3 regions of the Pseudoalteromonas sp. AWH4_217 genome follow, and region 3 is predicted to be linked to each of the others. Evidence: predicted binding sites of a transcription regulator. Region 3 holds the regulator's gene; each other region holds the start of a gene.
The links. The regulator FliA, encoded in region 3, starts transcription of late flagellar genes. The targets are predictions, from matches to a motif close to CTAAAGNTNNNNNNNNNNNNGCCGATA.
Positions count from the first base shown of each region.

Region 1: a site for FliA is predicted at 1,608-1,634, ahead of ACXAH1_RS21625 (DUF5610 domain-containing protein). Genes of this name have one in related genera too.
Region 2: a site for FliA is predicted at 1,802-1,828, ahead of ACXAH1_RS13550 (VC2046/SO_2500 family protein). Genes of this name have one in related genera too.

Region 1 is NZ_JBSWYM010000023.1:45,730-56,187, reverse strand. Features, by position in the region: gene murI (glutamate racemase) at 1-365, opposite strand, end outside; gene ACXAH1_RS21625 (DUF5610 domain-containing protein) at 465-1,577, opposite strand; gene trmA (tRNA (uridine(54)-C5)-methyltransferase TrmA) at 1,737-2,834, shown strand; gene ACXAH1_RS21615 (thiol:disulfide interchange protein DsbA/DsbL) at 2,893-3,528, opposite strand; gene ACXAH1_RS21610 (thiol:disulfide interchange protein DsbA/DsbL) at 3,541-4,164, opposite strand; gene ACXAH1_RS21605 (serine/threonine protein kinase) at 4,184-5,158, opposite strand; gene ccoG (cytochrome c oxidase accessory protein CcoG) at 5,272-6,699, opposite strand; gene ACXAH1_RS21595 (hypothetical protein) at 6,933-7,289, shown strand; gene ACXAH1_RS21590 (hypothetical protein) at 7,289-7,492, shown strand; gene ACXAH1_RS21585 (UPF0149 family protein) at 7,498-8,073, opposite strand; gene ACXAH1_RS21580 (type II secretion system protein N) at 8,077-8,835, opposite strand; gene gspM (type II secretion system protein GspM) at 8,838-9,314, opposite strand; gene gspL (type II secretion system protein GspL) at 9,311-10,458, opposite strand, start outside.
Region 2 is NZ_JBSWYM010000010.1:4,850-15,307, forward strand. Features, by position in the region: gene ACXAH1_RS13530 (ion channel) at 1-616, opposite strand, end outside; gene ACXAH1_RS13535 (M48 family metallopeptidase) at 689-1,363, shown strand; tRNA gene ACXAH1_RS13540 (tRNA-Tyr) at 1,558-1,642, opposite strand; tRNA gene ACXAH1_RS13545 (tRNA-Tyr) at 1,666-1,750, opposite strand; gene ACXAH1_RS13550 (VC2046/SO_2500 family protein) at 1,863-2,384, shown strand; gene ACXAH1_RS13555 (YchJ family protein) at 2,647-3,102, opposite strand; gene ACXAH1_RS13560 (SulA-like leucine-rich domain-containing protein) at 3,119-3,544, opposite strand; gene ACXAH1_RS13565 (tetratricopeptide repeat protein) at 3,666-4,127, opposite strand; gene ACXAH1_RS13570 (NCS2 family permease) at 4,246-5,535, shown strand; gene ACXAH1_RS13575 (hypothetical protein) at 5,542-6,303, opposite strand; gene cysB (HTH-type transcriptional regulator CysB) at 6,582-7,559, shown strand; gene ACXAH1_RS13585 (L-serine ammonia-lyase) at 7,780-9,156, opposite strand; gene ACXAH1_RS13590 (CoA pyrophosphatase) at 9,353-9,910, opposite strand; gene pabB (aminodeoxychorismate synthase component I) at 9,907-10,458, opposite strand, start outside.
Region 3 is NZ_JBSWYM010000004.1:280,351-290,808, forward strand. Features, by position in the region: gene ACXAH1_RS06445 (DUF2802 domain-containing protein) at 1-194, opposite strand, end outside; gene ACXAH1_RS06450 (chemotaxis protein CheW) at 198-695, opposite strand; gene ACXAH1_RS06455 (chemotaxis protein CheW) at 720-1,535, opposite strand; gene ACXAH1_RS06460 (ParA family protein) at 1,528-2,313, opposite strand; gene ACXAH1_RS06465 (protein-glutamate methylesterase/protein-glutamine glutaminase) at 2,368-3,528, opposite strand; gene ACXAH1_RS06470 (chemotaxis protein CheA) at 3,609-5,849, opposite strand; gene ACXAH1_RS06475 (protein phosphatase CheZ) at 5,865-6,635, opposite strand; gene cheY (chemotaxis response regulator CheY) at 6,655-7,038, opposite strand; gene ACXAH1_RS06485 (RNA polymerase sigma factor FliA) at 7,082-7,816, opposite strand; gene ACXAH1_RS06490 (MinD/ParA family protein) at 7,819-8,679, opposite strand; gene flhF (flagellar biosynthesis protein FlhF) at 8,672-10,195, opposite strand; gene flhA (flagellar biosynthesis protein FlhA) at 10,216-10,458, opposite strand, start outside.

The DNA.
Region 1 (10,458 bases), on a different contig from region 3:
TTCCGAGAGGTTGCTGGAGTCGCCAGTAAACCAATGTGCTTTGCGCGACTGGCTGATGCCGCGGGCTTAATCGCAGGAACTACTCCGACAATCGGAATAGAGGTTAATTGGCGAGTTGCTCCCAACGCATAGGTTGAGGCGGTATTGCATGCAATCACGATAATATCGACAGAGCGCAGGTCACGGTCAATCCACTTGATGAGCGCAGCCAAACGCTGCTGGATCGTCTGCTGGGATTGCAAGCCATAAGGCAGCAGCTGATTATCCATCACATAACTGTAGTCGGCATGAGGCAAAGCGTTACGAATGTGCGTAAGCACACTGGTTCCGCCAATACCAGAATCAAAGACAAGAATATGTGGCACATGCGCTCCTTAATTACAGTTCGCGCGCAGTGTGCCACGGTCAGGGTTTAAAATAAATACTTACGTCAAATCCTAAACTGAGAGAAATTGAGCTCCCTTTTATACTTGCTGATCTTGCTTATCAGCCTGACGAGATTCAAGTGCACTAAAGAACCCTTGAGCATAATCAAGAAACTCATTCAGACGCGCCTGGCCTTCGTTTATCCAGGCCATGATATCCGGCAACTGAGCTTCTATGCCCAGTCCTTTCGCTTCATCATGGATCCCTTCAAGACGTTGATCCAATGGCTGCAGTGCTTTTTCCAGATCTTTCATAGGATTACTCTGTTGATACTGGGCAATCGCAGCGGAAGTTTTGGTCTGGCGCAGATCCATAGTGAAATTGACGATTTGCTCACTGTTAATTCCCAGTTCCTGCACTTTGGCAAACGCATCATCATAGTCACCGGCGAAAAAGGTATCGCTCACATCGCGGATGTCTTTCATCATGTCATTAATCGCAGCCTGCTCATCTTCGTTGAGGTCGCCATTCACACTGATGGAAAAATTAAGCTCATGACTGCTTTGCTCACCATACGCAAACCCTTCGCCGTCGCCATTACGTGCATAGCTTGCCGCTTTCGACTGACTCATCGCATCACTGAAAGAAATCACCACTTCGTCGCCTTCAGCTGTGGTGAAGGCATACTCAGCTTGATTAGATAAACTGGCAAACTGTGCAGCACTCACTGATACTTGCTGTGGTTTAGGATCAAACAGTTCCTTTTCAAACTCATCTAACCCTTTAAAAATCCCTTCGCGGGACTTTTCTATGCCTTCCTCAATTTCATCATTAAACAGGCCTGTGCCTTTTAAATCTTCAGACGCTTCATCAATTCCCATCTGCACGCCTTTGCGTGCTTGATCAAGCATACTTTTAAGTGTGTCGTCGTCTTCTCCGGCGGCCTTGGCTTTTTTCACCGCCCCCTGGACAAACCCCAGCACATTTTTGACAATTTCTTCAAAATCAAACAGGGGCTTGTCTTTTTCTTCTTTTTTCTCAATGCCCAGTGCTTGTGCGAGTTTATCATCGAGGATCTTTGCCGCTGCCTGAGATTTGTTTCCGTGGTAACTATCCGTATTAATTGACATATTAGGGATAAGCGATTTGGCTTTACCCGCGTTATGCTGCATCGCCGGATTCAACAGCTGATTCAACTGTCCGATTTTCATGTCTGCTCTCCGCTTTACTTGATAGTTGGTTATCGGCCAAAACGCCTTAAGCTTAAGTCTATTGTACAATAAAAGAGCAAAATATTTTGCTCTTTGCTGGACAAATCGAAAGTGCATCCTAAAATAGCGCCTCTTTGCATTAACTATGGTGGTTTTAATATGGCGGTGATCACGATTGACACTTCGACCTACGAGCAACAGTTGACAGAAAAACAACAGCGGATCAGTGCGCAATTTGCCCGCTTCGATGCGCCGCAACTGGAAGTGTACGACTCCCCAAAAAGCCACTATCGCCAGCGTTGCGAATTCCGCGTCTGGCATGATGGAGACGATCTGTTCCACATCATGTTCGATCAACAGACCAAAGCAAAGATCCGAGTCGATCAGTTCGATCCGGGCGCCCCTTTGGTCAATGAAATGATGCAGGTAATGATGGATAAGCTGCGCCACAACGACATCCTGCGCCGCAAGTTATTCCAGATCGATTATCTGACAACACTCAGTGGTGAAGTGCTGATCAGCCTGCTTTATCACAAAGCACTGGACGACGCCTGGCAAGAGGCTATGCAGGCTTTACGTCATGAGCTACAACAAAGCTATAAAGTCGACTTTATCGGTCGTGCCAGAAAACAAAAAGTGGTGTTTGGCGATGACTTTGTGACAGAGCAGCTTACAGTCAATGGCAAGCTGTACACCTACCAGCAGGTTGAAAATAGCTTTACTCAGCCTAACGCGGCAGTGAATGAAAAAATGTTGGCCTGGGCACAAGATCTCTGTACGCCGCTGCAAAATGATTTGCTGGAGCTGTACTGTGGTAATGGTAACTTTTCCATTGCCCTGGCCGGGCAATTTAACCGAGTACTCGCCACAGAGATCTCTAAATCGTCTGTTCATTCGGCACAATACAATATTGCAGCCAATAAGGTGGATAACCTGGATATCATTCGTATGTCGAGTGAAGAATTTACGGCGGCCATGAAGGGCGAAAAGCAGTTCTCACGCCTCAAAGGCATAGACCTGCAAAGTTACAACTGCCAGACCATTTTAGTCGATCCACCTCGCGCAGGCATGGATGAGCTCACCTGTAACTTGGTCAGCCAATACGACAACATCATTTATATTTCCTGTAACCCGGATACGCTGGAACGCGATCTGGAATTACTATGCGACACGCACCAGATCTCACGCATCGCCATTTTCGATCAGTTCCCCTATACCCACCATGTGGAGTCGGGCGTCTTTCTGACCAGAAAATAAAGTGAATTTTAGGCATAAAAAAACCCGCGTTCATCGCGGGTTTTTTTCATCTTAAAGATTAGGATTTTTTCGCCAGATAGTTGATCAGAGCGGCAATATCGTCCGGTGAAGTCACGCCAGATTCACGCGACAAGATCAGCTTGTATTTGCCGTTGACAATAAAAGTCGGTACACCCGTCAGCGCGCCTCTGTCTTGCATCTGCTCTTGTGAACGCTTCATTTTCTTCGCTTTAGTGCGTACAGAGAAGCTCTTGTACAGTTTATCAAATTTCTCCGCAGACACGCCCTGAGCTACAAACAAGTCTTTAATGTCAGCAACCTCGTTGAACTTACCACGCTTGCCGTGCAAATGGGCAAACATCGCCGCAACGATCTTATCTTTTTGCGGTAATACAGACGCTGTCGCCAATGCATTACTCATCATCTGCTGGATATCAGGGTCACGTACACCGACAAAGTCAACGTGGCTTTTTTTGAATTTCACGTCGCCGTCGAGTTTTGGTTTGAACTCACCAATTAAGGATTCAAAGTTGTTACAGGCCGGACAATAAAACGAGAAGTACTCGGTTACTTCAGGCTTTTTGGTGCCCCGCTCTGCGACAACCTCATAATGCTTACCTTCCTGGAAATTGGCAGCGCTTGCCATCAAAGGTAATAATAGCGCCAATGCTGCGGCGCAAATTGGTTTAAACATGGTCTGCTCCCATTATTTTTCTAGTAAGTGTTTAACCAGCTCATCCAGCTCAGCCTGACTGCTCAACTCTCTCAGGTTAATTTTGTATTTGTCATTCACAACAAAAGTCGGCACTCCTGTCAGTGCGCCAGCTTTGCTGAAAGTATTCTGCTTTTCAACCATGACTTTTTCCGCGCTAATAACTGGCATACTGGCCATCGCTGCATCAAACTGCTCGCCACTGATACCATTGGCTTCCAGCAGCTTTTTGATATCTTTTAGGTCTTTTAGCTGTACCTGCTGCACGTGAATGGTGTTGAAGATCTGATCGCTCACCTGTTGCGCTTTACCGTGGTGTTTAGCAATGATGTAGGCATAACTCAGGTAACTTTGCACTTCAGGTGACAGTCCACCCAGGAAATTAACATGGCTTTTTTCGAATACAGCACCCGCTGGCAGGCTTTTTTCTAGTGCTTTAGCTACCGGTTCAAACTGAAAGCAATGCGGGCAGTAAAAGGAAAAGAATTCAGTGACCTTGGCCGACTCACTCTTTGTCGTTGTTAATGTCTGGTAGTGTTTGCCATCCGTGAAATCGGCAGCCATTGCCAGCACAGGCATACACAACGCAATTAGCGCAACCTTAATCGATTTTAACATTACTATTCTCTCTAAATTTTTATGGATAAAGACTGATCGCCGCTTCATCCAGTGCGGCAAGTTGTTCTTTTAACGCCAGGATCTGTTGTTCCCAGTATTTGTCTGTTGCAAACCACGAAAAGTTCCGGGGAAACGCCGGATCATGCCAACGTTTGGCCAGCCACCCCATATAATGCACCATACGCATTGCTCTTAGCGGCTCAATTAACGCCAGTTCGCATGTATCGAACGAGGCAAACTCTTCGTAGCCGGATAACAGGGTATCAAGCTGCATGACCTGATTTTGCCTGTCACCACTTAACATCATCCAGAGATCCTGAACAGCGGGCCCCTGACGGCAATCATCAAGGTCCACAATCATTACCTGTTCCTGAGACCATAGAATATTGCCAGCATGACAATCACCATGCAAACGGATCTGCTGGAATGGTGTGAATTTTTCTTCAGCTTTGTTAATTACCTGATCAAGCACCGTGGTAAACGCCAGCCGCAATGTTTCAGGCAAACACTCAGACGCCAAAATGTCCTTGCGTGGTTGATGCAGGTAACCGACAACATTAATCGCGGGGCGGTGAACAAACTCACTTTGCTGTGCAACGCTGTGTAAACGACCAATGTAGCGCCCTAACATTTCCAGGTGATCCAGGTTATCCATTTCGAACTGGCGACCACCGACACTCGGAAATAAACAAAATCGATAGCCCTGATGCTCAAACAAACTTTGTCCGTCAACACGCTGCGGAGCGACAACGGGCACTTCGGCTTCTTGCAGAGCCAGTGTGAAATCGTGCTCTTCCTGGATCTGTTCTGACTGCCAACGCTCGGGCCGATAAAACTTGGCAACATAACGACGGTTATCATCAGCACGAAACTGATAAACCCGATTCTCATAGCTGTTGAGTGGCAGCAATCCGGATTCGGGATAGATACCTACACTTTCAACAGCATCGAGGATCAGATCGGGCGTTAAGTTCTGAAAACTGAAATCAGTCATAATTTTTACCTTTCACAGCCTTTCACCTCAATAGCGGTGGGCCAAGTAACAAAAAAGCGGGCTAACCCGCTTTTTATGAAGTAAATGAGTTACCCCATTGTACCCTATCTACGCTAACGACCCTTAAAAAAGTTCGTTGGCTGTGCGATGTACTCTTCAGGTTCGTCTTTCACTGTAATGACAAATTCAAATTCCGTCACCGGCAGCGTCAAATCGTACGGGTCGATCACAACCGATAAAGGCTGGTCGACGGTTGAGCCCGCCGCGATTTGAATTTCCTGTTTACCAATGATCGTGAAGTCAGACAAACCGCGAATGCTGATCAGGAAAGTCTGAGGCACCTGTGCCTTGTTGATCATCTTCAGTGTATAGGTGTTTTCAACCAGTCCCTCTACATTCACACGATAAAGCTGGTTTCTGTCCCGGATAATATCCAGATCCAGTGTTTTGCGCATCGCAACATTAGCAACCAGCGCACCACTGAGCACGATCAGGATCAGTAGATAGCCGATGAGCTTACCACGTACCGCTTTGGTTTTGTCGCTGCCACTTTCCAGGTTACGCTCAGTTGTATACGAGATAAGGCCTTTTGGATAGTTCATTTTATCCATCACGCCATCACACGCATCAATACAGGCACCACAGTTTATACACTCGTATTGCAGTCCATTGCGAATATCGATACCGGTCGGGCACACCTGCACACATAACTTACAGTCGATACAGTCCCCCAGCCCCAGCGCTTTGGGATCTTCCTTACGACCACGCGGACCGCGACTCTCACCACGCTCGGTGTCATAACTCACTGTAAACGTGTCTTTGTCAAACATAGCGGACTGAAAGCGTGAATAAGGACAAATATGCAGACACATGATCTCTCGCATCCAGCCGGCATTACCATAAGTACACAAAGTGAAGACCAGCACGCTCAATGCCGCATATCCTGAGGCCGAGAACATCAGCAGATCAGGCAGTAACTCTCGGATGGGCGTAAAATAGCCCACAAACGAAATGGCCGTATACAAGGAAAACAGCATCCAACTTAAATGCTTAGCTGATTTACGCCAGAATTTATCAAAGTCCATAGGCCGCTGATCAAGCTTTTTACGCTGATTGGCTGTGCCCTCTAATTTTTCTTCAAACCAGATAAAAATAAAGGTCCAGACCGTTTGCGGACAGGTATAACCGCACCACACCCTGCCATAGAAAGTAGTCACCAAAAACAAGGCGAAGGCCGCAATCATCAAAATAAAAGCCAGAATGGTTAAATCCTGAGGCCACAACGTCAGACCAAAAATGTTGAACTTTTGCTCAAAAATATCGAACAGCACCGCCTGCTCGCCATTGAAATTGATCCAGGGTAACAGCATGAAGGCCAACATGCCGATAAAACCAATCTGCTTCCTGAGCTTCTGATGCAACCCGGTGACAGCCCTGACATAAATGCGGTTGCGTGGGTTAAACCTGTCTGGTTGTAAATCGTCGGGTTTATGAATTTTGACGTCGACGGGGATATTCTTGACCTTAATTTGTTTGTCCATCACAGCTCCTTACGCGCCTGGGACAGGTACTTGCTACAGTGACCTCTATTTTATATGTGTAGTATATCAATCTGGATTAGATCTTGCTCATTTTAAAGGGAAAAGCCGACATAAAACAGCATTGCAACTAAACTAAGTAATAAAAAATTCCTAGCACTAAACTTGCTTTTATTTCCCTCATTTTATTACACTGGCGACATCTTTTAGCTGTTTAGATCAAAGTAGTTGCAGTTATGAAAAAGTACCTGATTTTAGTTGTGGTGATCCTGGCCCTGTTCACCATAGACCACCCGAGCATCAAAGAGCCACGCGAGCAAATGATCCAGTATGGTGTAGACCTGCTTGGGGATACCAGCAAAGCCCAGTACAGTATGGCAGCGAAACTGGCCCGCCAGCAGATCAATAAAGAGCTGACTTTGACAGAGTCTGAGCAGTCTTACATCATGTCTGCATTATCAACCAATGAGAAAATGAAGGTGTTTCACCTGAAGTTTTGTGAAGGCAATGAGCTGAATATGTATTTCTATGGTCCGAAGCTTCTGACAGTGTGTGAGATTGCAGCGAGTTCATTGAAACAGGCGGGTTTGTAATGGATTTTTCTCAACTCAACAAAGCCAGGGCTAAGTCTTTTAATGACCAAAAGGCCCTGTTGAAAAAATTAAGCAAAGGTCAGACTGTATTATGCTCACACTGCAATCAGCCTGTGTTGCTCGACCTGACCGGTGCTGAGGGGACTAAAGGCAGTGCCCATTGCGCGAAAGGCTGCACCCACATCGCTCTTGATTTGATGTAACTGAGTTACTCGTTATACAGGCCGCTGGCCAGAGCGACTTGCTCTATCAGTGCGGCATACCCTTGCGCAAAGTCGTTAGCAAGGCTAAGTTGCTCAGCACAAAAGGCAGCCATATCATGCCCCCCTTGCTGACAAAATTGTGCAACTTGCTGCTCTTCGAGGCTGAAAAAAGCTAGCTGTTCAGTGGCCATTTGCAACGCCTGAATCAACTCTTGTGATATACCTGAGGCACTCATCAGGCGTTCATAATACTGCTGGCTGGCCAGTAAAAATCCCTGACTCCACTGCTGCTTTTCAGCCCACAGAGACTGTGCCTGCACAGGCAGAGAAAACTGGCCAGAAAAAACCTGCTCGCTAATATGGTGATGTAATGCTAAAAAAGCGAACACAGTATGCTCTTTTAACGCCTCATCATTCAGACTCACCTCACTCAGCCATTGTTCTGGCTCTATTCCATCTGGGCCACAAATCAGCGCAAACAGATAGCCTTCAACGCCACGCAGACTCATAGCTCCAGGGCGTTGCTCAAGATACTCGCTGAGCGCAGCCTGATGCTGCGCCTCGTAACTAAAGGTCATCATTGTTTATAAACTTACCGGGTAACGCCCTTCACTATCCGGACGTCCTAAGAACTTAACTGCGTCGTGGACTTCTTTAGGTAACGAAGCCTCTGGTTTGATATTGCCCGCAACGCGGAACTGCATGTTGGCAGCCAGGGTTGCATCAGCACGCAGCCCAAGGCGATTTTCCGGATCCACCGTCACGGCGATATCGCCAGACTTACAGGCCAATGTACCACTCATATCACCGATACTAAACCAACCCGTGAGGCCTTTGATATCAATATTCGGGCTACTGATCTCACCATTAAGCGCTTCACAATAAGGCTGTCCGGTATGGTATTCATCAATACTCAAAATCACACGACCTTTGGCATCCACGGGCAAAGGCAGTGTAACCTGCTGCATAGCCTGCTCAACACTAAAGCGCAGTATCGCATCATCCAGCTTAGCCGACTTATCCAACAGTGACATCGAGAAATTACTGTTGCCTGAGATTTCATCCAGTGTTCTGGGTGAGCCAAAGCGCACTTTACCCTGCACCTGGCCGGTCAGTAGTCCCCAACCATTAAGCTGCCAGGTAACGTCATTAAGCTGAACGTTTTCATAGCGCACTTCGCTGATCCGCCCTTCCCATACAGAGCCAGACACGGCGCCGACAGACAAAGCGCGTGGCAGCGATCCCTGTGACAATTGTAAAACGATACTGGCAGGCATAGTGATAGCGACAAACACGCTAAACGCCAGCAAAAAAACCAGTACCAGACTGATGATCTTTTTCATACTTATTTCTCTAATACCAGACGACTAACTCGAACATATCCGGGAGCATCTTCTTTGCCCAAATCCAGGTTAGCCACTTTAACACCATGCTGATTGGTCAGCTCGTCCAGCCAGGCAATCAACTGGTTAAACTCTACATTGTCGATATTCACACGTAGTGAGTTATCGCTGGGTTGCATTTTGCTGATGGCAATTTTATATCTACCGCGAGTACGGTTGACCAGCTGAGTCAAGTTCACGTTGCCCGCAGAGGCACGACTTGAACTCTGACTTTTCAATTGCGTCACACTTTTGCTTACCCAGGAAACCAAGGCCTGTTGTTTATCAACTTCTTTTTCTGCTTTTTCAACCGCACTGTTCAACGGGCGAATTATGCCCATTATCAATACAAATACGCTGAACACAACCCCGGCAACAATCAGTAACTTTTGCTCCTGCTCTTTGAGGGACTGCCAATAATTGATCACTTGCTGTTTCATGCTGCACCTCGAATGCGGATCTCGCCGATCACGTAATCGCCATCATTATTAAGGGCGCCCTGCTGAACTGTCATACCACGCTGTTCGAGGATACTCTTCACCTGACCAAATACCTGGAAGCCATTTGCTTTAGCACGGATCCTCAATTCATTACGACGTTGATCATACCGTAAGGTCTCTGGCTCAAAGTCTTTCACCTCGTCAAAAACCGTCACAAAGTGGTTTGTCAGCTCCAGAAACCCGCCTTGCTGCTCACCAGATAAACTGTTCAGCTCGTTCTGGATCTGTTTCTTTAACAGGTGTGGGCGTACGACTTTATTCGGAAATGCCTGCTTGTAACTCGCAACAGCCTGAGCACTGAGTTCATCGGCCTGACTCTGTAGCAAGAGAAGCTGGGTCGATTTGACTGCAATGAAACACACTAATGCGACTGAAGCCGCAATCAAGCCACTGCGCCAGTCACGCCACCATTGGGGCTGCTTCTTCTTAGCTGCAAATTTGCCCTGACGTAGATTAAACGCTTCAAGTTCCAACTGCTTGGCGAACAGCGCAAGGGGTAAGTCATACTCACCTTCCATTGCTTCTAATGTCTTTTCAGACTCCAATGCCTCACCCGGGCTAAAATGCTGTATGCGCTCAGCAGGCAATAAGCTCAGATAACCCGTCAGCCAGTCAGGTTCAACACCGCTCACCTGCCATTCAGCTGTGCGGAACAACCACTGTGTACCCAGCTCAATGGCACTGACTGCATTTTCCGCTGGTGCTGGTAGCAATAACGCATCAGGTATCAAACGCTGCACACTGATATCAAAGTCATCAAATAACGTCATCCAGGCTACCAGCCATGCTTTGTCACACAGGGCAACATCTATGGTGTGCTGCTCATCACGCTGACCCGCTTTGCCAACCGCAATAAAGGCCTTATCGATGTCACAGGCAATTTGCTCTTCTAACATAAAGGGCAGAGCCTGCTCCAGCTTCCTGTTCCATTTTGCTGGTAAATCAATCGTTTTTAACTGCACGCTAGAGGCAGGAGGCAACACAGCAACCGAGCGGCTTTGTGCTTTTTCGCTTAGCTCACCAAGCAGTCCGGCATGCTCCAGCTCACCGCTGGCAATGATCTGCGCATCTTGCGCCGACCAGA
Region 2 (10,458 bases), on a different contig from region 3:
GGTATTGCGCGTGTCGCATGCGTAGCTCGCTGTAGGTATATTTCCCGGCCATCTCAAATAGACCTTGCTGCTCGGCGCCTTTTCTTAGTAATCGATAGATTTCTTCAGACTGCAAAAATAAGTCGTTTGCTTCTTCCAGATCTTGCTGCTTAAGAGCTTCATTGGCTTGCTTTTCCTGCAAAAGCTTGTCACCGAGATAGAGGTTGTCGATGCGCGTCTTATCGAGCTTCATGCCTAACAGGTTTGTATCTCCAAGCTTGCAGCAGTGCAGATTGGCGTCACGCAAGTCTGCCTTCATTAAAGAAGCATTTTTAATTGTACTATTGAATAAATGAGCACCTTGCAAGTTAGCACGATAAAAGTTGCTGTATGACAAGTCATAGCCTTCGTGGTTGTCAAACTTGACCAGGTTGAGGCCTTCGAGGTTTGCACGTTTTAACTCCAGACCTTGCAAGAGACCACCTCTTTTGGCATATCTCTCCAGCTTTTGTGTCAATTCCAGACCGCTCTTGTCAAATTTGCTATCATGCCAAAAGCAATAGCCTGACCCCATATCTATTTCTTGGCATTTATGGCCATCGGGTGATTCATATTGGCAAAGAGGTTTGTTGTTCATAGTGCGCCAGATCAATCCTTCTTATAAGTAAGGGTAGCAGTATTTTTTCAGGGTAAATAAAAAATTGTATCTATGTCATTCGATTATCAATTAAGCATCAGTAAGCGCAGACAGAGTGTTGCCATTAAAGTAACAGCAGATGGCGTGAAAGTATTCGCGCCCTACGGAATCGACAAGCGTTGGCTGGATACGTGGCTAAAAAGCAAATCACACTGGGTCGAAAGTAAAAAATTGGCGATGTCTGCTCAGCAGCAGATCCAGATACCTTTTGACAGTAAGAAAATTCAGATATTTGGCGAGCAGTATCAGTTTGAGTTGTCACCAAGTTGCTCTTACATTGATCACGATGCGAAATGCATTGGTCTAAAAACGCATGCCAAACCCGACTCTGAAGGGGCGAGAAAAGCGCTGTTTGGGTATTTAAACCAGGTGTTACTTAGTTATGTGACGCCGGTACTGGCGGAGTATTCCGACCTGATGAGAAGTGAGTATCAAGAACTTAAAATCAGGGAATATAAACGTCGTTGGGGCAGCTTGTCATCAAGTGGCACTCTGGCACTCAATAGCTTGCTGGTAGGTGCACCTAAGTGGGTAATTGATTATGTTATTGTGCACGAGTTGGCGCATTTCCATGTCATGGCACACAACCAAGCCTTTTGGAAAATCGTTGCGCATCATTACCCTGAATATAAGAGGGCACAAACTTATTTAAGCCAAAACGCAGTGGTGTTGCAGATTAAAAAGTAGGGGCGTACGGTTTCGGTTGGAATCAATGAATCGAATTTTTCTGCCAGTAGTTATCATTCAAAAGCGTAAGCAAGAACGTATAGGTTTCCAAATGACAGAAGTGCTATCGTTGGGGAATGAGCATTTAAATATGAATGTCTTTTTGATATGAGTGGCTAACCAGACATTATTTTTAAATTGGTTTGATAGGAAAGTGGTGGAGGGGGCTGGATTCGAACCAGCGAAGGCAGTGCCGTCAGATTTACAGTCTGATCCCTTTGGCCGCTCGGGAACCCCTCCTAAGAGAAATACAAATTGTGATGTGGTGGAGGGGGCTGGATTCGAACCAGCGAAGGCAGTGCCGTCAGATTTACAGTCTGATCCCTTTGGCCGCTCGGGAACCCCTCCTCAACATGGGCGCTGATAATATCAAAGTTTTTAGTGAAGTAAAGAAATGTTCTAAAGAAAATTGAAAAAATGCCGATAAATTTTCATATTCCATAAATTGTGGCGATTTTACATGCAGATAGATGGCATTTTGTGCAAAGAGGCCCAGCTTGGTAGTGCGCTTAATCACAGTGTTCATGAAGCCCGGCGCGGTGACTTTGCATTGCTTTTATCTTTGTTGTCTCAGGATGCGTTAGATTTTAGCCAGTTTGACCTGCCCCATACTTCACCCGAGCAGCCGGATAAATCTGAAGCAGCGTTAAAATTGGCATTGCAGTTGGGCCCTCAAAAACCACTTGCACCCGAGCAGTTTAATATGCTCATCGGCCAGGACAATGGTTTTTTGGTTCAAGAGGGGGATCTAGCCAGCCTTCGTCTCAAAGAATGTCTACAGCCAGAGCCCTATGCCGTGCGTAATGACAAAAAGCACATTCCTTTGCATATTGTTGACAATCTTGAGCCAGCAGTAAGACAGAGGCTAGAAAAAACCAGAAACCCTCACATGATTGTTGATAATAAAGACATCGATGCAGCAGGGTTTTATGATCAGATAGCCGGCGGAGAAATGCAATCTATGTTGCAGGTTGCTGTTTAAAGAAGCACACCGACGGCATGGGAATACAAAAAGACGCTTTGGATAGGGCTACATGCTTGTATGCACCAGATGCAAATCTAAATGAGGAGAACATTTAGCTTTTGCTGAGTATCATTCTACGGCACTGATCCTGCTTTACAGAACGCTGCTTTGGCACCTGTAAAACGTAGAAACAAAAAATTAAGAGTAATACTCAAGCGCGGGAACATTACACTTTATGGATTATTGTGCATTCAATAACCCAAAAGTTTAGCCAGCCAACCTAGCCGTGGCATTTTTTGAACTTCTTCCCACTTTGGCAGGGACAAGGATCATTCCTGCTAATTTTTCTCTCAGGGCAGGCAAACAGGTCGCCATCTAGATAACGCCACAGCCCTGCTTCTTTTATAAAGCGAGACCGTTCATGCATTGTGACGCACACGCCGCCATCAAGGTACATCGCTTTAAACTCCACAAAGTGATAATCAGTAGACTCACTGCACTGGATAATCTCTAACCCGATAAAGGTGACCTGCTCGGCAAATGCTCGGATACTGGCTTCACTGTTTTCTGCACGCATGCTTTGTGCGTACGTATTATGTATGTAGCCTGTGTCTTTAAGACAATACGCACTATACCGTGAGCGCATCAGTTGTTGGGCGCTTTCAGGTTGCTTACGTCCTTCTATAAAAGGCAGACAGCACACTTGTGCTTCAGTTTCAGAACCGCAATAACACATATATTCTCATTTGGACTTAATGCGCAACGACGGATGTTCCATGGCCAGTAGAGCGAGTGAAGCAAAACAATTCAGTATCACTGTCTATCAGCTTAAACCGGGCAAGCTGCTGATCAGATACTATGTCTGTCCAGGTAACCACCGCTGCAAAGTTGCCTTTGCATAAAGCGCTGTTAATAACATACTCCAAGTTTATCAAATGTCTCTGTCGCAGCACCAGTAACTTGCTGCTGTCAATTGAGCTGTTATCCAGCAGTGCTTTGCTTGGGATGTTGTCTGGTGCAATGAGCAGTGTCCATTTATGTAACGAGTTACATCGATACAGAATCTTTAATAGTTCCAAACTGCTGACTATGTCATCTTCCGCATACACTAGCTGATAACGTTTATCGGCTGTATTGGTTTGAGATGAAGAAATATTTTGCACTTGAGTATGTAACATGAGCAGACCACTGATTTTCTATACAGTGGTTATACAGTATTTCATACAGTGCTATTTGGCAAGTAAAATATCGCGTATTTTTTGTTCTTTTCTATTAGTGCTTTGATTGTGTTTACTTTTATTATGAGATCGTGTCCTGATTAAAATGCATCATCTGGTGGATTTGCTCATACAGTGTTGCAGCATAACATTGAGCATCGATAAATCGTTTCGCAGTCAGATGTGTACGTACTTGCTCCAGTGTACCAGCTGCTGCCTGATTGCCCTGACTTTGCGCGAGTGACAGCCAGGCAATACCATGAAAAACACTTTTAGGCACACCCTGGCCTTTAATGAACAGCATACCCAGATAGAACTGTGCTTTATTGTCGCCTGACATGGCAGCCAGGCGTAGCCATTTTGCGGCGAGCGGATATTGTTTATTTTTCAGATAATAAAGCCCTTTTTTATAGGCAGCTTTGCTATCCGTGTCTGAGGGCCAGCGGTTTTCAGAGTCTGGTGTTGCGGTCACAAACTCCAATACATTGAGGAGTTGTTGTTCCAAGTCATTGCCGTTTGCAACTGCTAATTGGTTCTTTTTCATACTGATTTCACTTAATACGACCTAGATCAGAGTGTAGTTGATTTTTAACTATTTTGTCCGATTACACCAGAGATTTATGATAAAATCCGGCTTTCGTTTCTATATAAAATACAAAGACATGCTGGAAAAATTATTTTCGCTCCGTGCACAGCAGAGCACAGTCAAAACCGAGTTTATTGCCGGTCTGACGACATTTGTCACTATGGTTTACATCGTGTTTGTTAACCCGGCCATGTTGGCTGAAGCGGGCATCGATCATGGCGCTGCGTTTGTCGCCACCTGTTTAGCGGCAGCCATTGGCTGCTTTATTATGGGCCTGTGGGCCAATTATCCTCTGGCCCTGGCACCAGGGATGGGACTAAATGCCTTTTTTACTTACGGCGTTGTATTAGGTATGGGCCACACCTGGCAAAGCGCATTAGGCGCGGTATTTTTATCAGGCTGCCTGTTTTTACTACTGAGTGTTTTTAAAGTCAGGGAATGGGTGATCCAGGCAATTCCCCTGGTATTAAAACAAGCTATTGCTACGGGCATTGGAGCTTTTCTGGCACTGATTGCGCTGAAAAATGCGCAGATCATTGTCGCCAGTCCAGCTACCTTTGTTCAATTGGGAGACATCACCAGCCCAGGTCCTCTGTTGGCCATTCTGAGTTTTTTTGTGATTGCAGCTTTGATGTATCGTGATATGAAAAGTGGTGTGTTACTGAGTATTTTATTGGTAACGGTTTTGGCTTGGGCCCTTGGCTTGGTTGAATACTCAGGTATTGTGTCAGCACCGCCAAGCATTGCACCCACTTTGGCGCAACTGGATATTGCCAGCGCACTGGAAATTTCAATGCTGAGTGTCGTGTTTGCATTTTTGTTTGTTGATTTGTTCGATACCAGCGGTACTTTGGTTGCTGTTACGCAAAAAGCGGGGATTGCTGATCAGGAGGGGCGGATGCCGCGTCTGGGCAGAGCATTGTCTGCGGATAGTTCGGCGACCATTGCCGGCTCCTTCCTTGGCACGTCTACCACTACCTCTTATATCGAATCTGTGTCGGGTGTATCCGTGGGTGGCCGAACAGGTTTAACTGCTGTGGTCGTTGGGTTGTGTTTCCTGCTTATGATGTTCTTCGCGCCATTGGCCCAGATGGTACCAGCTTATGCTACAGCAGGAGCCATATTGTACGTAGCTGTTTTGATGTTACAAAATCTGAAGCTAGTTAACTGGGATGATATGAGCGATGCGATACCGGTGAGCGTTGTACTGTTAATGACGCCGTTGACTTTTTCCATTGCTCACGGCATCGCACTTGGCTTTATTTCTTACACAGCGGTTAAACTGGCCTGTAATAAGCGAGAGGAAATTTCTATCAGTGTCTGGGTATTAACCCTGCTGTTTATTGTGAAGTTTGCGATCAGCTGACGCTGATCACCACTTTTTCTTGGGTGCGAAAAGGACGTCGAGATCGTCCTTTTCTTTCTCGGCTTTCTTTTTCACCGCAGAGGCGTTAGAGGCTTTGAGCTCTGTGCTGATCTCACTCAAGTATCCTTCTAACAATGTTTTCTTTTCATTAATGTATTCATCTGAATAAGAAACACCGCAAATAATCGCATAGGCTTTTTCAAAGTATTGTCGAGCTGAGCCTACCATGTTGGCGCTTTTAGCAGACAACCCCCGCTTGATTTGGCTTTCAACGTTGATCCTAAGCTGCAACCGCTCCATTTTACGGTCTTCTTGCACGAATACCTGCGTGTCTACCTTGCCTTTACTATGCTCTGAACGCAGCAGGTGGCGTAATTTTTTAATTCCCTGAACCAGTGCAATGAGTTGTTTGTCGTTATCGGGCAGGGCTACTTTATCAGATTCGTTGGCATTTTGGGGCTCATTATTCATACGCTCCTGCGACTCATGCATACGGCTTTTCAATTCGCGAGAGGTAGGAGACAATTCAACCATAGCAACGAGCGCATCATGCACTCGACGTTGAATGATACGGATCATTGCGCCCGACATAGGAATATTGCTGCTGTTGAGGATGACGTCTTCGGCTTCTTCTATGATCCGCTTTTGTTTGGCCAGCTCTTTACGGCGCTCCGCTTCTTGTTTTTCTCTGTGTTGTTGAATAGCACTAACCCACACAGCAATTACAATGAGTGCTACAATCAACAAAATTATTACGGTAACAAACATACCCGGATCTCTTCGTAAATCATACAGCTGATAGTTTTTTTATATTACATCAAATAATTGCGGATTGAACAGTGTTAATAACAAGAGACTTGAAAATCCAGCAAATTCCATCATTTTTTAGTATAGCTTAATGACTGGAAGCTGGCTCTAATAGGCTGGGGAAAGTATTGTCCTATCGGATAGACTAGAATTATGCTAGGCTGAGTCATTATTTGCCTGTATCTAATGATAGCTGGCCTAGTCGTACACCAGATAACAATTAAAACAAACGCTTAGTTATGAAATTACAACAACTGAAATACATAGTTGAAGTTCTGAATCACAACCTCAATGTGTCAGCTACCGCAGAAAGCTTGTATACCTCCCAGCCGGGAATTTCCAAGCAAGTGCGTATGCTGGAAGACGAGCTTGGTGTACAGATCTTTGGCCGCAGTGGTAAACATCTCACGCATGTTACCAGTGCTGGCAATGAAATAATCAATATTGCTCGAGAGATACTGTCAAAGGTTGAGGGCATTAAAGCCGTTGCTAATGAACATACGCTGCCCGACCAGGGTAAACTAAATATTGCAACCACACATACGCAGGCGCGTTATGCACTGCCAAATGTGATCCAGGGGTTTATGCAAAAGTATCCGGCAGTCTCTTTGCATATGCATCAGGGGACGCCGCAACAGATCTCAGATGCTGCTGCCAGGGGCGATGCTGACTTTGCCATCGCAACCGAAGCACTACATTTGTATGGTGATCTGATTATGCTGCCTTGCTATCACTGGAATCGCAGCATTGTCGTCACGAAAGACCACCCGCTGGCTAAAAAGGGCAGCAATATCACGGTGCAGGATGTGGCAAAGTATCCTTTGATCACGTACGTATTTGGTTTTACCGGGCGCTCAGAGCTGGACAAAGCTTTTAATGCACACGGTTTATCACCGCATATAGTTTTCACAGCCACCGATGCGGATGTGATTAAAACTTATGTTCGATTAGGCCTTGGTGTTGGTGTGCTGGCAACCATGGCGGTCGATGAAGTGACAGACAAAGATCTGGTATGTATTGATGCCAGCCATTTGTTTGAGGCAAGTACGACTAAGATAGGCTTCAGAAAGGGCAGTTTCTTGCGCGGCTACATGTATGACTTTATCGAACGCTTTGCGCCTCATCTGACGAAAGACCTGGTCGAGCGGGCCAGCCTGATGCGCAATCAGGAAGATGTCGATGCGTTATTTGAAAACACAGAGCTACCAGTCAAGTAAGAGGTACCAATTTCACTTAATGCCTGTTCAATTTGAAAGAGCAAATATGATGCTAACTGTGTGAAAAATTTCTCATTTAGAGCAACTAAATAGCAAAATCTTTGCCTGGTTATCGACGATATTTTCTCGCCTCAGAATAGAAGACTTAATTAAGCAAATTGGTACGAATAGACAATAAAAAAGCCGCAATTGCGGCTTTTTTACGTACAGACCTTACTGGTTAACACTCGATAATATTAACCGCCAGACCACCACGTGCTGTTTCTTTATATTTTGTTTTCATATCATTACCCGTATCGAGCATGGTTTTGATCACTTTATCTAAAGACACTTTCTGCTCACCACTACCACGCATGGCAAGACGCGAAGCGTTGATGGCTTTTACTGCACCCATGGCATTTCGTTCAATACAAGGCACCTGTACTAACCCGCCAACCGGGTCACAAGTCAGGCCCAGGTTATGCTCCATGCCAATTTCCGCGGCATTCTCTACATGTACGACATTGCCACCCATGATTTCTGTCAGGGCTCCGGCTGCCATAGAGCACGCTACCCCTACTTCTCCCTGACAGCCTACTTCGGCACCAGAGATAGAAGCATTTTTCTTATACAGAATGCCAATCGCGGCAGCTGTTAGCAGGTAGCGTGTGGCAATTTCTGCGTCCACTTCTTTGATGAATGTGTGGTAATACATGAGCACCGCAGGCAAAATCCCGGCTGCGCCATTAGTCGGTGCTGTGACAACCCGACCGCCCGCTGCATTTTCTTCATTCACGGCCAGTGCGAACAGGTCAACCCAGTCCATAGCACGTAGCGGATCATTACTGTTTTCCACATTCAGTTTTAGATACAAGCTTGGAGCGCGACGTTTTACCTTTAATCCTCCAGGTAATATACCCTCAGTACGCATGCCGCGTTCAATACAGGCTTTCATTACTTCCCAGATATGGAACAGTTCAGCTTTTATTTCCTGTTCGCTGCGCAGCGTTTTCTCATTGTGCATCATCAGAGAAGACACACTCAGGCCCGTCTCTTTGCACATTTCCAGCAGCTGCTGGGCATTTTCAAAAGGATAGGGGGCCGGGTTCTGTTCACGTACATCCAACGCCGCTTGCTTTTCGTTGTCAAACTGTTCTTCGGTTACAATAAATCCACCACCGATTGAGTAGTAAACTTGGCTATGTACTAGCTCAGAACCAGAGAAAGCTTGCAGCTCCATCGCATTAGAGTGTTTTGGCAGGGTCTTACGACGATGGAAGACAATCGCCCCTTGTTTAGGGAAAGCGGCTTTGTGAGTCTTGTCCAGATAAATCACTTGCTCGCGCTCAATGGTATCCAGAATTTCTGGCACTTTGTCCGCATCTACTGATTCGGGATCGTATCCAGCTAAGCCCAGGATCACTGCTTTACCAGAGCCGTGGCCTATGCCAGTTTGGCCCAGCGAGCCAAATAGCTCCACTTTTACTGATGTGATCTGATCAATTATGTTGTTGTCCTGCAGGTCTTTCACAAACAGGCGCGAAGCGCGCATAGGTCCGACAGTATGGGAAGATGACGGCCCAATACCAATACTGAACATATCAAATGCACTAATCATAAATTCTACTCAACATTGCCTCTGAACGGGCGCACATCATAACGTTAATTATTGCATAAGTAACCCATTTCACAGCAAAATTGTATACAGTTTTGGTTGGGCTAGAAGTGGATATAGTCAATGAGCGGCAATAAGTACTCGAAAGCGTACAAACTCATTTGGTTATAGCGCAATTTTATGGCAAGTTTTAGACAGGTCAGGCCACTCTGGCAAGTAGCTGCTGAACGATTTTGGCAGTCGCTCCCCAGAGCAACCCGTGCTCTGTCATCAGGCCGTTAAACGTCACTGATTTGCCCCGCAACTGGGTCTGGACTGGCTGCCAGGCGCGTTGTTGTGCAAGCAGAGATAACGGCAGAGTAAATACCTGTTCTACTTCATCACTGTGTGATTCCCAGGTTGCATCGTGATTTAAAACTGCCAGGACAGGCGTTATCCGAAAGCCTGTCAGTGTGGTGTGTAAAGGCAATACGCCAACCGGGTTAACCTGCTGCGGATCAAGGGCAATTTCTTCCTGACTCTCGCGTAGTGCTGTGGTGATCACAGAGGCATCTTGCAATTCAACTTTGCCACCCGGAAAACATAGCTGACTAGGGTGGCTGCGTAGTTGAGCACTGCGTTTGCAAAGTAGCATTGAGGCTTGTCCATTCACCTCTAACAGTGGCACTAAAACGGCACTTTCCTGACCTTGTCCTAAAACAGGTGTCTGGTTTGAGTCGCTCAGGCTAAAGCGACTTATGACGTGTTGTAGATTCATAGGATGGGCAGTATCTTGTTCACCTTGTGATAAGTCTCCTGATACTCTAACTCACAGTCCGAGTCTGCGACAATCCCTCCACCGGCCCAGCAGTAAATTTTTTGCTGATGACACACTAATGTTCGGATGGTAATCGATGTGTCCATCGCACCACAGGCACTAAGATAGCCAACAGATCCACAATAGGCGCTACGTCTGTGCGGCTCTAACTCTTCAATGATTTCCATTGCGCGGATCTTTGGTGCTCCTGTGATAGATCCGCCGGGAAATGCGGCTTTAAGCTGGTCGACTGCGGTTTTACCTTCTGCGAGTTGAGCGGTAACAGTACTGACCAGATGGTGTACGGCAGGGAAGCTTTCAATTTCAAATAGTTTGGGAACCTGCACACTGCCTGGCTTAGCCACTTTGCCAAGGTCGTTGCGCAGCAGATCGACAATCATCACGTTTTCTGCGCGATCTTTGGGGCTGCACTGTAAAGCCGCTGCCTGCTGTGCATCCGCCTGCTGATCTTGTAATCTGGGTAAGGTACCTTTGATTGGTTTGGTCTC
Region 3 (10,458 bases):
TCGGCGATTTCACTACGTAAAATAGCAACTTGCTCGTTTTCTCGCTTCATATGCTGAAGCAATTTACCGTGTTCGTGGTTTTGTTGTTGTACTTTTTTACTCAGCGCAAAAATAAACCCCAAGCACACTAAACACAGCAGGCTTGAGGCAATGACCAGGAGCAATAAAATCTCGTTTTGGGTTACTGCTTGCACGGGTTAAATATGACTCAACTCATCCCACTCATCGTCGCTGAGTAGTTTGTTCAAATCAACCAGGATCAGTAACTCACCCTCACGGTTAGAGACGCCCTGAATAAACTTAGCGCTCTCTTCGGTGCCAATATTTGGCGCGCTATCGATCTCAGAGCTGCGCAAGTACACCACTTCGGCTACGCTGTCGACCAGAATACCGACTACCTGCTTTTCAGCTTCAATGATCACGATACGAGAATTGTCTGTTACTTCTGAACTAGGCAATCCAAAGCGAGAGCGAGTATCAATAACGGTGACCACGTTACCACGTAGATTGATGATACCAAGCACGTAAGTTGGCGCACCTGGCACAGGGGCTATCTCGGTATAGCGTAATACTTCCTGCACCTGCATTACATTAATGCCGTAGGTTTCATCCTCTAGCTTATAGGTAACCCACTGAAGGACTTCATCATTACTATCTGCATTTTTATCAGCCGAAAGTATTCTCTCTTGACTCATGATTTTACTCCAGTTAGATGCTAGTTACTGCTCTCGGCTATCGAGGCCATGCTCTAGCAATCGATTTAAATTCTCAACATCTATCAGTGCGCACATTTTTTCTTTAATGACGCCCGCCAGCCATGACCTTTTACCGTCGGCTGTTCGCCATTTAACGTCTTCTGGTTTCAACGTAATATTATTGACCAGATTTTCTGCCAACAGTCCCCACTGGCTATCGCCCAGCATGATCAAATACTGGTAATTGAGCTTTTCTTCCAGCTCAGGTGTAAACTTCTCCGGCATAACCCAACGTGCAGTATCTACAACATTGAGCTTTTCTTCCCGGTTGAGCATCACGCCTTTAAACCATTTTGGCTTACCAAACAATTGATTAACTTCTGTAAGCTGATGTATACCACCAAGCGACTTTAACGGCACCGCCAAAGTCAGCCCGGCAACTTCAAAGAATAACGCCTGAAATTCATTTTCAAGATAGGCATCCCGCGCACGAGCCGGCACAGCCTGTTCAGCTTCTTCTTTGATAATAGTAGTATTTTCAGTTATCTCAAGATCATCAGCCGGGGTTATTACCTGCTCTTGCGGCTCAACTTCCTGAGGTGTCGTCAATTCTGCCGAAGGCTCGGCAGTGGGTTGTTCTGGTAATGCTTCAGTAACGACATCATCCACGACGCTTTGCTCAGCAGAACTTGGCGTGGCAAGGCTCTCCTGCGCTTCAGGAACAGACTCCAAAAGCTTCGCGACTGGCGCAAGCGTGACGTCGTCTTCCTCTTCTTCGCGTAACAAAGCACCCAGATATTGTTTCATGACCTGTTCGTTGGCAAACAGATGCTTACTCATCGTTACCTCTATCAACTTCTGCCAGATGTTCCAACAAGGCGCGATAAGCATAAACGCCGCGCGATTTTGGGCAGTACTGAACTGGCACCTGTTGCGCCAGACTGGCATCTCTGAATTTGGTGTCAACCGGGATAACCCCGGGCCAGACTTTGTCCTGGTAGGTTTCCACCAGAGACTTGTATGCTTCAAGAGATGCTTTTGTGCGCTTATCATACATAGTTGGCACTATAGTATATTGATATTGCTTGGAATGCGAACTTTGCATTAATGACATTGTTCGCATCATACGATCAAGTCCCTTTAACGCCAAAAACTCAGTTTGCACCGGGATCAAGATACGTTCACTCGCGGCCAGCGCATTGACCATGAGCACGCCAAGCACAGGAGGACAATCAAGGATAGCATAATCATAGTGCTCACTTATCTTAGCAAGCGCCTTTTTAAGGATAAGTCCCATACCGGAACGGTTACCCATACTGCGGTCCAGCGTGGCAATGGCCATGGTCGCCGGCAAAATATCCAGGTTTTCTATGGTTGAAGGACACAGTGCCTGCAGGATTTCCTCACTGGCCATGTTTGAGCCGCGAATAAAGATGTCGTATACACTGACTTCTAACTCTTCTGAGTCAATGCCAAAATAGTAAGTCAATGACGCATGAGGATCTGTATCGATTAATAATACACGCTTTCCCTGAAGCGCCAGGATCCCACCGAGACTCACTGTGGTGGTGGTTTTACCCACCCCGCCTTTTTGGTTTGCTACCGTCCAGATTTTCACGTTTTTCTTTTATTCCTTCGGCCAAACACAGACAAGTATTCAGGCATATATCAACTATGCACAACCTATCTCTTTGTTTATTCTGAGTGCAACATCCTGCAAAGCAATATCTTCAGACGAAATACCCGCGCTGGCAACAGCTTGTGGCATACCATATACCACACAGGTTTTTTCGTCCTGTGCCCAGATAGTCGCACCACTTTGTTTCAACATTCTGGCACCATCACGTCCGTCTGCTCCCATCCCAGTCAGGATCACTGCCAATACATCTCCTCCGTATGCCTTAGCGGTACTGGCAAACGTGACATCGACACTGGGTTTATAGGTGATACGGGGACTATCATCTTCAAACACTTTCAGCGTTTTACTTCCACCTCTGGCTTCAACCAACATCTGCTGACCACCCGGCGCCAGATAGGCAACACCAGGTTGCAACCTGTCACCCTGCTCAGCTTCTTTCACTTTGATTTTACACAGGCTATTTAAGCGCTGTGCAAATGCAGGAGTGAATGCTGCTGGCATGTGCTGAATAAGCAAAATTGGATGCGGAAAGTTCGCTGGCAGCTGAGTCAAAATTGTTTGTAATGCGACCGGTCCACCAGTGGAGGTGCCAATTGCAACAATTTGGTATTTCTTGCCTGAGGCTTTAAACGATGCGCCAGTGCTTGGCGTGTCGGCCGCTGGTCTTGAAAAAGAACGGTCTGGTTGTGCTATCGGTTTGGCCGCTGAACGCAACCCCGGGGGCGCAGCGGTTGGTGTACTCCGCATAGGTGAAGGTGTTGACGAAGAACTGATCGGGCGGGTAAATCTGCTTACCCGACGTCTGCCGATTTCTTTGACTTTGTTTTGCAAAGAGCGGATCGCATCTTCACTATTACGCGCAATATCCTCGAACTTTTTGGGCAAGAAGTCGACTGCACCTGCATCTAATGCATCCAGAGTCGCGCTCGCACCTTCACGTGTTAACGACGAAAACATCAGAATCGGAGTGGGTGAGCTCTGCATGATCTGCTTCACTGCGCTGATACCATCCATCACCGGCATTTCCACATCCATAGTGATTACATCCGGTCTGAGGCGGGCAGCTTTGTCGACTGCTTCCTGACCATTTACTGCAAAATCAATCACTTGAATTTCTGGATCTTTTTCTAGTATTTCACTCACTCGGCGACGAAAGAAGCTCGAGTCATCTACAACTAATACTTTAACTGCCATTGGCATTGCTCTTTTATTCGTTACAGATCCGAAAAGTGGTGTCAAAGACACCACTTTGTCGGTATAAATGCGCCAGGTATTTACTTACCGGCGTAATATTTCAACATGCTGGGGACGTCCAGGATAAGCGCGATACCACCATCAGAGGTGATTGTTGCCCCTGCCATACCAGGTGTACCCTGCAACAAGGCGTCAAGCGGTTTAATCACCACCTCTTCCTGACCGATAAGAGAATCAACAACAAACCCAACCTGTTTGGTGCCCATCTGAACGATGACGACATGCCCTTCAGCCTTGCGGGCGCCTCTGTCAGCACCTTTCACAAGCCAGTGTTCCAGGTAGAACAAGGGTATAGCTTTTTCACGTACTATAATCGTGAGTTGCCCGTCAACGACATTAGTCTTAGTCAAATCCAGGTGGAAGATTTCGCTCACTCCGGCAAGTGGCAGAGCAAATGTTTGCTGACCGATCATAACCATTAAGGTTGGCAAGATTGCCAATGTCAGAGGCACTTTGATTTCAAGGATAGTGCCCACGCCCAACTCTGACTGGATATTAACAGAACCATTGAGCTGAGTGATCTTGGTTTTGACCACATCCATACCTACACCTCGACCAGAGATGTCGGAAATTTGTTCTTTGGTTGAGAAACCTGGTGCGAAAATGAGGTTATATGCCTCGTTATCTGATAAGCGGCTTGCCTGATCAGAATCAATTACACCTTTGCTGATAGCGATTTTCTTCAGCTTCTCAGGGTCCATACCTGCACCATCGTCACGGATGGTCAACAGAATGTGATCGCCCTCCTGAGATGCAGATAGCGTCACTGTACCGGTTCTTGATTTACCAGCGGCTTCACGCACGTCTGGCATTTCAATACCATGATCCACTGAGTTTCGAACCAAGTGAACCAAGGGATCCGCAAGGGCTTCAACCAGGTTTTTATCCAGATCGGTATCTTCCCCCTCCAATACCAGGCTAATGTCTTTCTTAAGACTACGAGCCAAATCACGAACAACCCTGGGGAAGCGACCAAATACTTTCTTAATTGGCTGCATCCGGGTCTTCATGACAGCACCCTGAAGGTCTGCTGTAACCACATCCAGGTTTGAAATGGCCTTGCCCATTGCTTCGCTGTTGGAGTTATTGGCCAAACTAACCAAGCGGTTACGCACTAACACTAACTCACCGACCATATTCATGATCTCATCCAGGCGTTTGGTATCTACCCGAACTGTGGTTTCAGCTTGCGCGGCAGGTTTTTTCGCTACGGCTTTATTATCTGCTGCCGGCTTAGCCTCTGTTGCGGGTTTTGCAGCTGGCGCCTTGGCTGCTGGCGCTGGCGCCGGTTTAGCTACAGGTGCTGCTGGCTTGGGTTCTGGCTTAGGCGGCGCTTTTGCGGCTTCTTTAGGCGCTGCTACATCTGTCTCTGTCGACTTTGGCGCTTGCCCCTTGCCATGTAGCTCATCCAGTAGGGCTTCAAATTCGTCGTCATTGATTTCGTCATCGTCACCACCACCCGACGCAGGTGCCTTTTCAGCGGCTGCAGGTTGTTCTGGTGCCGGTGCAGGTGCTGCTGAAGCAGGTGTTGCGCCAAATTGTCCAACTCCGTGTAGCTCGTCTAACAAACTGTCGAATTCGTCGTCGGTTATATCACCATCATCGCTGCTCGATGAGCTTGGTGCCGCGCTCGGTTTAGCCGGTTCTTGTGAAGCTGCTGACGGGCCATTTCCTGAACCGTGTAGTTCGTCCAGCAAACTCTCAAATTCTTCCTCGGAGATTTCATCAATGCTGTCAGAGCTTTCACCAGAAGACTCGCTTACTGGATCGGATGGTGCATCAAAAAGCACATCGTCTGCACTGGGTGTCGCGACAACTGGCTCTGGCTCTGGCTCTGCTGCGGCAGGGGCTGCAATCACCTCATCTTCAGATTCAGGCTGGCTAAGTTGGTGTAATACTTCCAATAAATGGGGGTCCGCCGGCTCGGGTTGCTCGCGGTTTTGGATACACGAGAACATTTCATTGATAGTGTCCAGTGATTGTAAAATCACATCCATCAACTCAGCCGTAACGTGACGCTGCCCTTGGCGTAGGACATCAAACACATTTTCCGCACCATGACAGGCGTCCACCAGTTCGGTCATGCTTAAAAAGCCTGCCCCCCCTTTGACTGTATGGAAGCCTCGGAAAATGGCATTTAACAGCTCTTTATCTTCCGGGTTATTTTCTAGTTCGACAAGCTGCTCTGATAACTGTTCGAGTATTTCCCCAGCTTCAACAAGAAAGTCTTGTAAGATATCTTCATCGACTTCAAAGCTCATTCGCATACTCTCCTATTAGAAGCCCAAACTCGACAACAGGTCATCAACTTCGTCCTGCCCGGATACGACATCATCTCGAGACTCAGCGTCCATTATTGGACCCTCTGGACCTGACAACTCATCAGCAACGGGGGTGGCTTTAGTTTGTGACTGCGGCTGGGCTGCAGTTTGTTGACTTTCATCTGCAGTACCGAATACAGTCAACAAGTGAATAAGGCTGTCTTCAACTTCACGAACCAGCTCTATGACACGCCGGATCACCTGTCCGGTTAAATCTTGATAATCTTGCGCCATCAGTACATTGGTCATCAGATTTTGTAACTCATCTGTACGGCCTCTTGAGGATTGCATAAAACTGTCAAGATCATGACATAAAGACTTGAACTCTCCGAGCTGGATATCCCGGCTCATTAGTCTGTCCCAGGTGGGCTTAATTTCAGAGAGTTCATCGGCAAGTTCTTGGGCTAAGGGAAGACTCGCTTCTACGGCATCCATGGTTTTATTAGCAGCGCTTTCTGTCATCTCCATGACATAATTGAGGCGCTGCTTGGCATCTGGAATGGCTTCTGTCGTGAGGTCTGCTAATCGGGTATCTAACTCAAAGTTTTTCAACGACTCATGAAGTTGTCGAGTCAGTTTACCCACTTCAGCGAATAGCTCTGATTGTTCTTTGTTGGTGGCCTCAATTAATATCTCATCAGCCTTTTCCTGCTCACCTTGTTCAAGGTATTCAACGAGCAGTTTAGCCTGTTCCAGAGTTATCTGTGGCACAGAAGATGTTGACATAAGCCTACCCTTATCAATACTAGCCTAAACGTTCGAACACTTTTTCTAGTTTGGTTTTCAGGGTTCCTGCCGTAAACGGTTTAACAATGTAACCATTAACTCCAGCCTGGGCAGCGGCAACGATTTGTTCTTTTTTCGCTTCTGCTGTAACCATGAGTACTGGGATGTGTTTAAGCTTGTCATCAGCACGAATTGCACGTAGCAAATCGATACCTTGCATGCCCGGCATATTCCAGTCAGTTACGACAAAGTCGAAGTCCTGATTTTGCAACATTGGAAGTGCCGTACTGCCATCATCAGCCTCTTGAACATTGGTAAAGCCTAAGTCTCTTAGCAGGTTTTTGATTATTCTTCTCATCGTAGAGAAATCATCAACCACGAGAATTTTCATGTTCTTATCCAAAACTTCCTCCGGTGAGGTTTGAACCTATATTGTAAAACTTACTCTAATTGATCCAGTCATTGATCTTTGCACGAAGCTTGATCATTGCTTGACCGTGAATCTGACTCACTCGAGATTCGCTGACCTCTAAGATCGCGCCAATCTCTTTTAAATTCATCTCGTCGTTGTAATACAAAGACAACACCAAGGCATCACGCTCAGGTAAAGTCTTGATAGCATTGACTAACGACTCGTTAAAGCGCTCATTTTTAACATTATTGAATGGTTTGTCTAGCGCAAAATCGTTGCCTGCGGGAGAAATTACGTCTTCGTCGACCCCCAAGTCTTCGATACCGATAACTTTACTCGCATTCACATCATGTAAAATATGATGGTACTCATCCAGCGTAATATCAAGTTTTTCAGCGATTTCAGTATCTTTTGGTTCCCGCCCAAGCTGAGATTCTAACTCAGCAATGGCTTCTGCTACCATCCGGCCGTTTTTGTGAACAGAGCGCGGAGCCCAATCACCACGGCGGATCTCGTCGATCATTGCGCCACGAATTCGGATACCTGCAAACGTTTCAAAGCTTGCCCCTTTGCTTGCATCAAAGTTTTTACAGGCTTCGATTAGCCCTATCATGCCAGACTGCACGAGATCGTCTAACTGAACACTGGCTGGTAACCTAGCTAATAAATGACAGGCCACTTTTTTTACCAATGGCGTATGACGTTCAACCACCTTATGAAGGTGGTCCGTCGTTTTATATCCCGCCATGCGGTTGACCGGTGAAGCCATCGTTAACCGTTTACCAGTTGCTCAATAAAGAATTCCAAATGACCTGATGGTTGATGGGGGATGGGCCACTTGACAGCTTTGCTTGCCAGACCTCTGAATGCCACGGCAGCAGGTGAATTGGGGAAAAGCTCAACGATGGTTTTTTGACGTCGCGAAGACTTACGCATATTTTCATCAAAGGGTATCGTTGCAACCAGTTCTAAAGCAACATCTAAAAACCGGTCGGTGACTTTGGATAATTTAGCGAAGAGTTCTTGCCCTTCTCTTAAACTGCGTACCATATTGGCCACAATTTTAAACTTATATACACCATGTTCGCGGCTTAAAACTTTAATCAGCGCATAAGCATCGGTGATTGAGGTGGGTTCATCACACACCACCACTAAAACGTCCTGAGCAGCTCGGGAAAAGCTCAAAACCATATCTGAAATACCTGCTGCGGTATCGACAATTAAAATGTCGAATTCGCTACTGAGCTCGCTGAATGCACGAATTAGGCCTGCGTGCTCGGCAGGTGTTAACTCTACCATACTCTGCGAGCCAGATGTCGCCGGGACGATGCGGATGCCAGCAGGTCCCTCAACCAGGATTTCGTCTAGTTCACATTCGCCAGACAATACATGAGATAAATTTTTCTCTACCCTTAAACCCAACATGACATCACAATTGGCCAGACCTAAGTCAGCATCAAGCACCAAGACCCGATTACCCTGCTGTCCTAACGCAATGGCAGTGTTAAGGGATACATTGGTTTTACCTACACCACCTTTACCACCAGTCACTGCGATTACTTTTACACTGTGGTTATTTTTTTGGTTCATTCTCCGCAGGCCACTTGCTTGATCTAAAACTGTATTAATCATACATTCCTACTGTCTGGGACGCCACTGGTACACGTCGCGAATGTTGTGCTTTTGTTCTCTTTAAATACAATTGCTCAGCCTTTTTGACTAACTTCTGAGCGTTTGCCACGCGAATGTCTTCAGGCACTCGCTGACCATTGGTAAGATACCCTATTGGCAGACGATTTTGAATCGCTATGCTAATAATCTCACCTAAACTTAGACTTTCATCAAGTTTTGTAAAAATACAACCACTTAAATTGACTTTTTTGAAGTGGTTTACTGTCTCTTGCAGTACATGCATTTGTGCTGTTGCACTTAATACCAGGTAGCTGCGAATGTCAACACGGCTGCTGCGCATCAAAGTGTTTAACTGCTCGGTTAAACGCAGGTCGCGCTGACTCATTCCTGCCGTGTCTATTAATATTAGACGCTTATTGCGTAAATGATAAAGAACCTCAGCAAGTTCATTGGCATCTTTTACTTGCTTGACAGGACAGCCGATGATCCGACCATAGGTTGCCAATTGCTCATAAGCACCAATACGATAAGTATCTGTGGTGATCAATGCCACATTGTCAGCACCATATTTTTGGGCGCCCAGTGCTGCCAATTTTGCAACGGTAGTCGTTTTACCTACTCCTGTTGGTCCAACCATCGCGTACACACCACCCTGACGCAGGATATCGTTGTTGGTTGTATGCATCTGATTGACGACCATATTAAGCAGCGCATTCCATGCTTCTTTACGAGAAACATCATCCGGAATAAAACAGGCCATCTGCTCAGCCACTTCAGCACCGATCCCCATGCCTTTCAGGCGTTCAACCAGGCAAGCACGAGTTGGATCTCGACGTGCCATTTCCTGAGTCATCAGCCCTGACAGCTGAAACTCGAGTAGCTGGCGGATTGCGTTCATTTCATCGCGCATAGAGGACATTTCGTCATCGTTGGCTGTTTTCTGCACCGCAGGTTCGTCACCAAACCCTTGTTCCAGATCATCACCAAACTCCCAGGAGGTACTCTCTTCACGCGCGTCAAAACTATGACTTGGAGCCTCATAACGCGGCTGTCGAGCTGCCTGAGGCATAGCCTTAGCCGGGGCTTCGCTGCGTTGTTGAGGCTGAAACATATCATCTGTGTTGATACCAGATTGAGAAAACATCGAAGCAAGCTCAGGCGACTTAGGACGAGGGGCTTGGCGCTCAAGTAAAGCTTCGAGACTATCTGCAACTTGTGCCTGCTTTTGTGGCTCGGCACGACGAGGCTGTGGACGGACCATTCTGGCAGCCTGGTTGTAGCCTTGCTGCGCGCTTTGCTGAGGCGCAGCCTGACGAGGGGCAGCTTGCGCTACTGGCTGTTGAGGTGCCGCCTGAGGCTGAGGCGCAGGCGTGCGGTCATTATCAACTGCGGCAACGATCTCTACACCGTCAGCCAGCTTCTTGTTTGACATAATTACCGCATCCGCACCAAGCTCTTCTTTCACTTCTTTCAAAGCGGTACGCATATCTTTTGCAAAAAAACGTTTAATTTTCATGGTCAGCCCCTTCTAGTCCTCTACTGTCCAACTGAGCTCACTATCTTAATTTGTCTTTCATCCGGTACTTCCTGATATGACATGACTCTGAGTCCCGGGATGGTGTGTTTTACAAATCGTGACAGCACACTTCTTAACATACCTGAGGTTAATAAGATGGACGGCTCGCCGAGCATTTCTTGCGTTTGATGGGCTTCTCTTAATGAACCTTGAAGCCGCTCTGCAAGGCCTGGCTCTATGCCTGCCCCCTCATCACCTGCGTT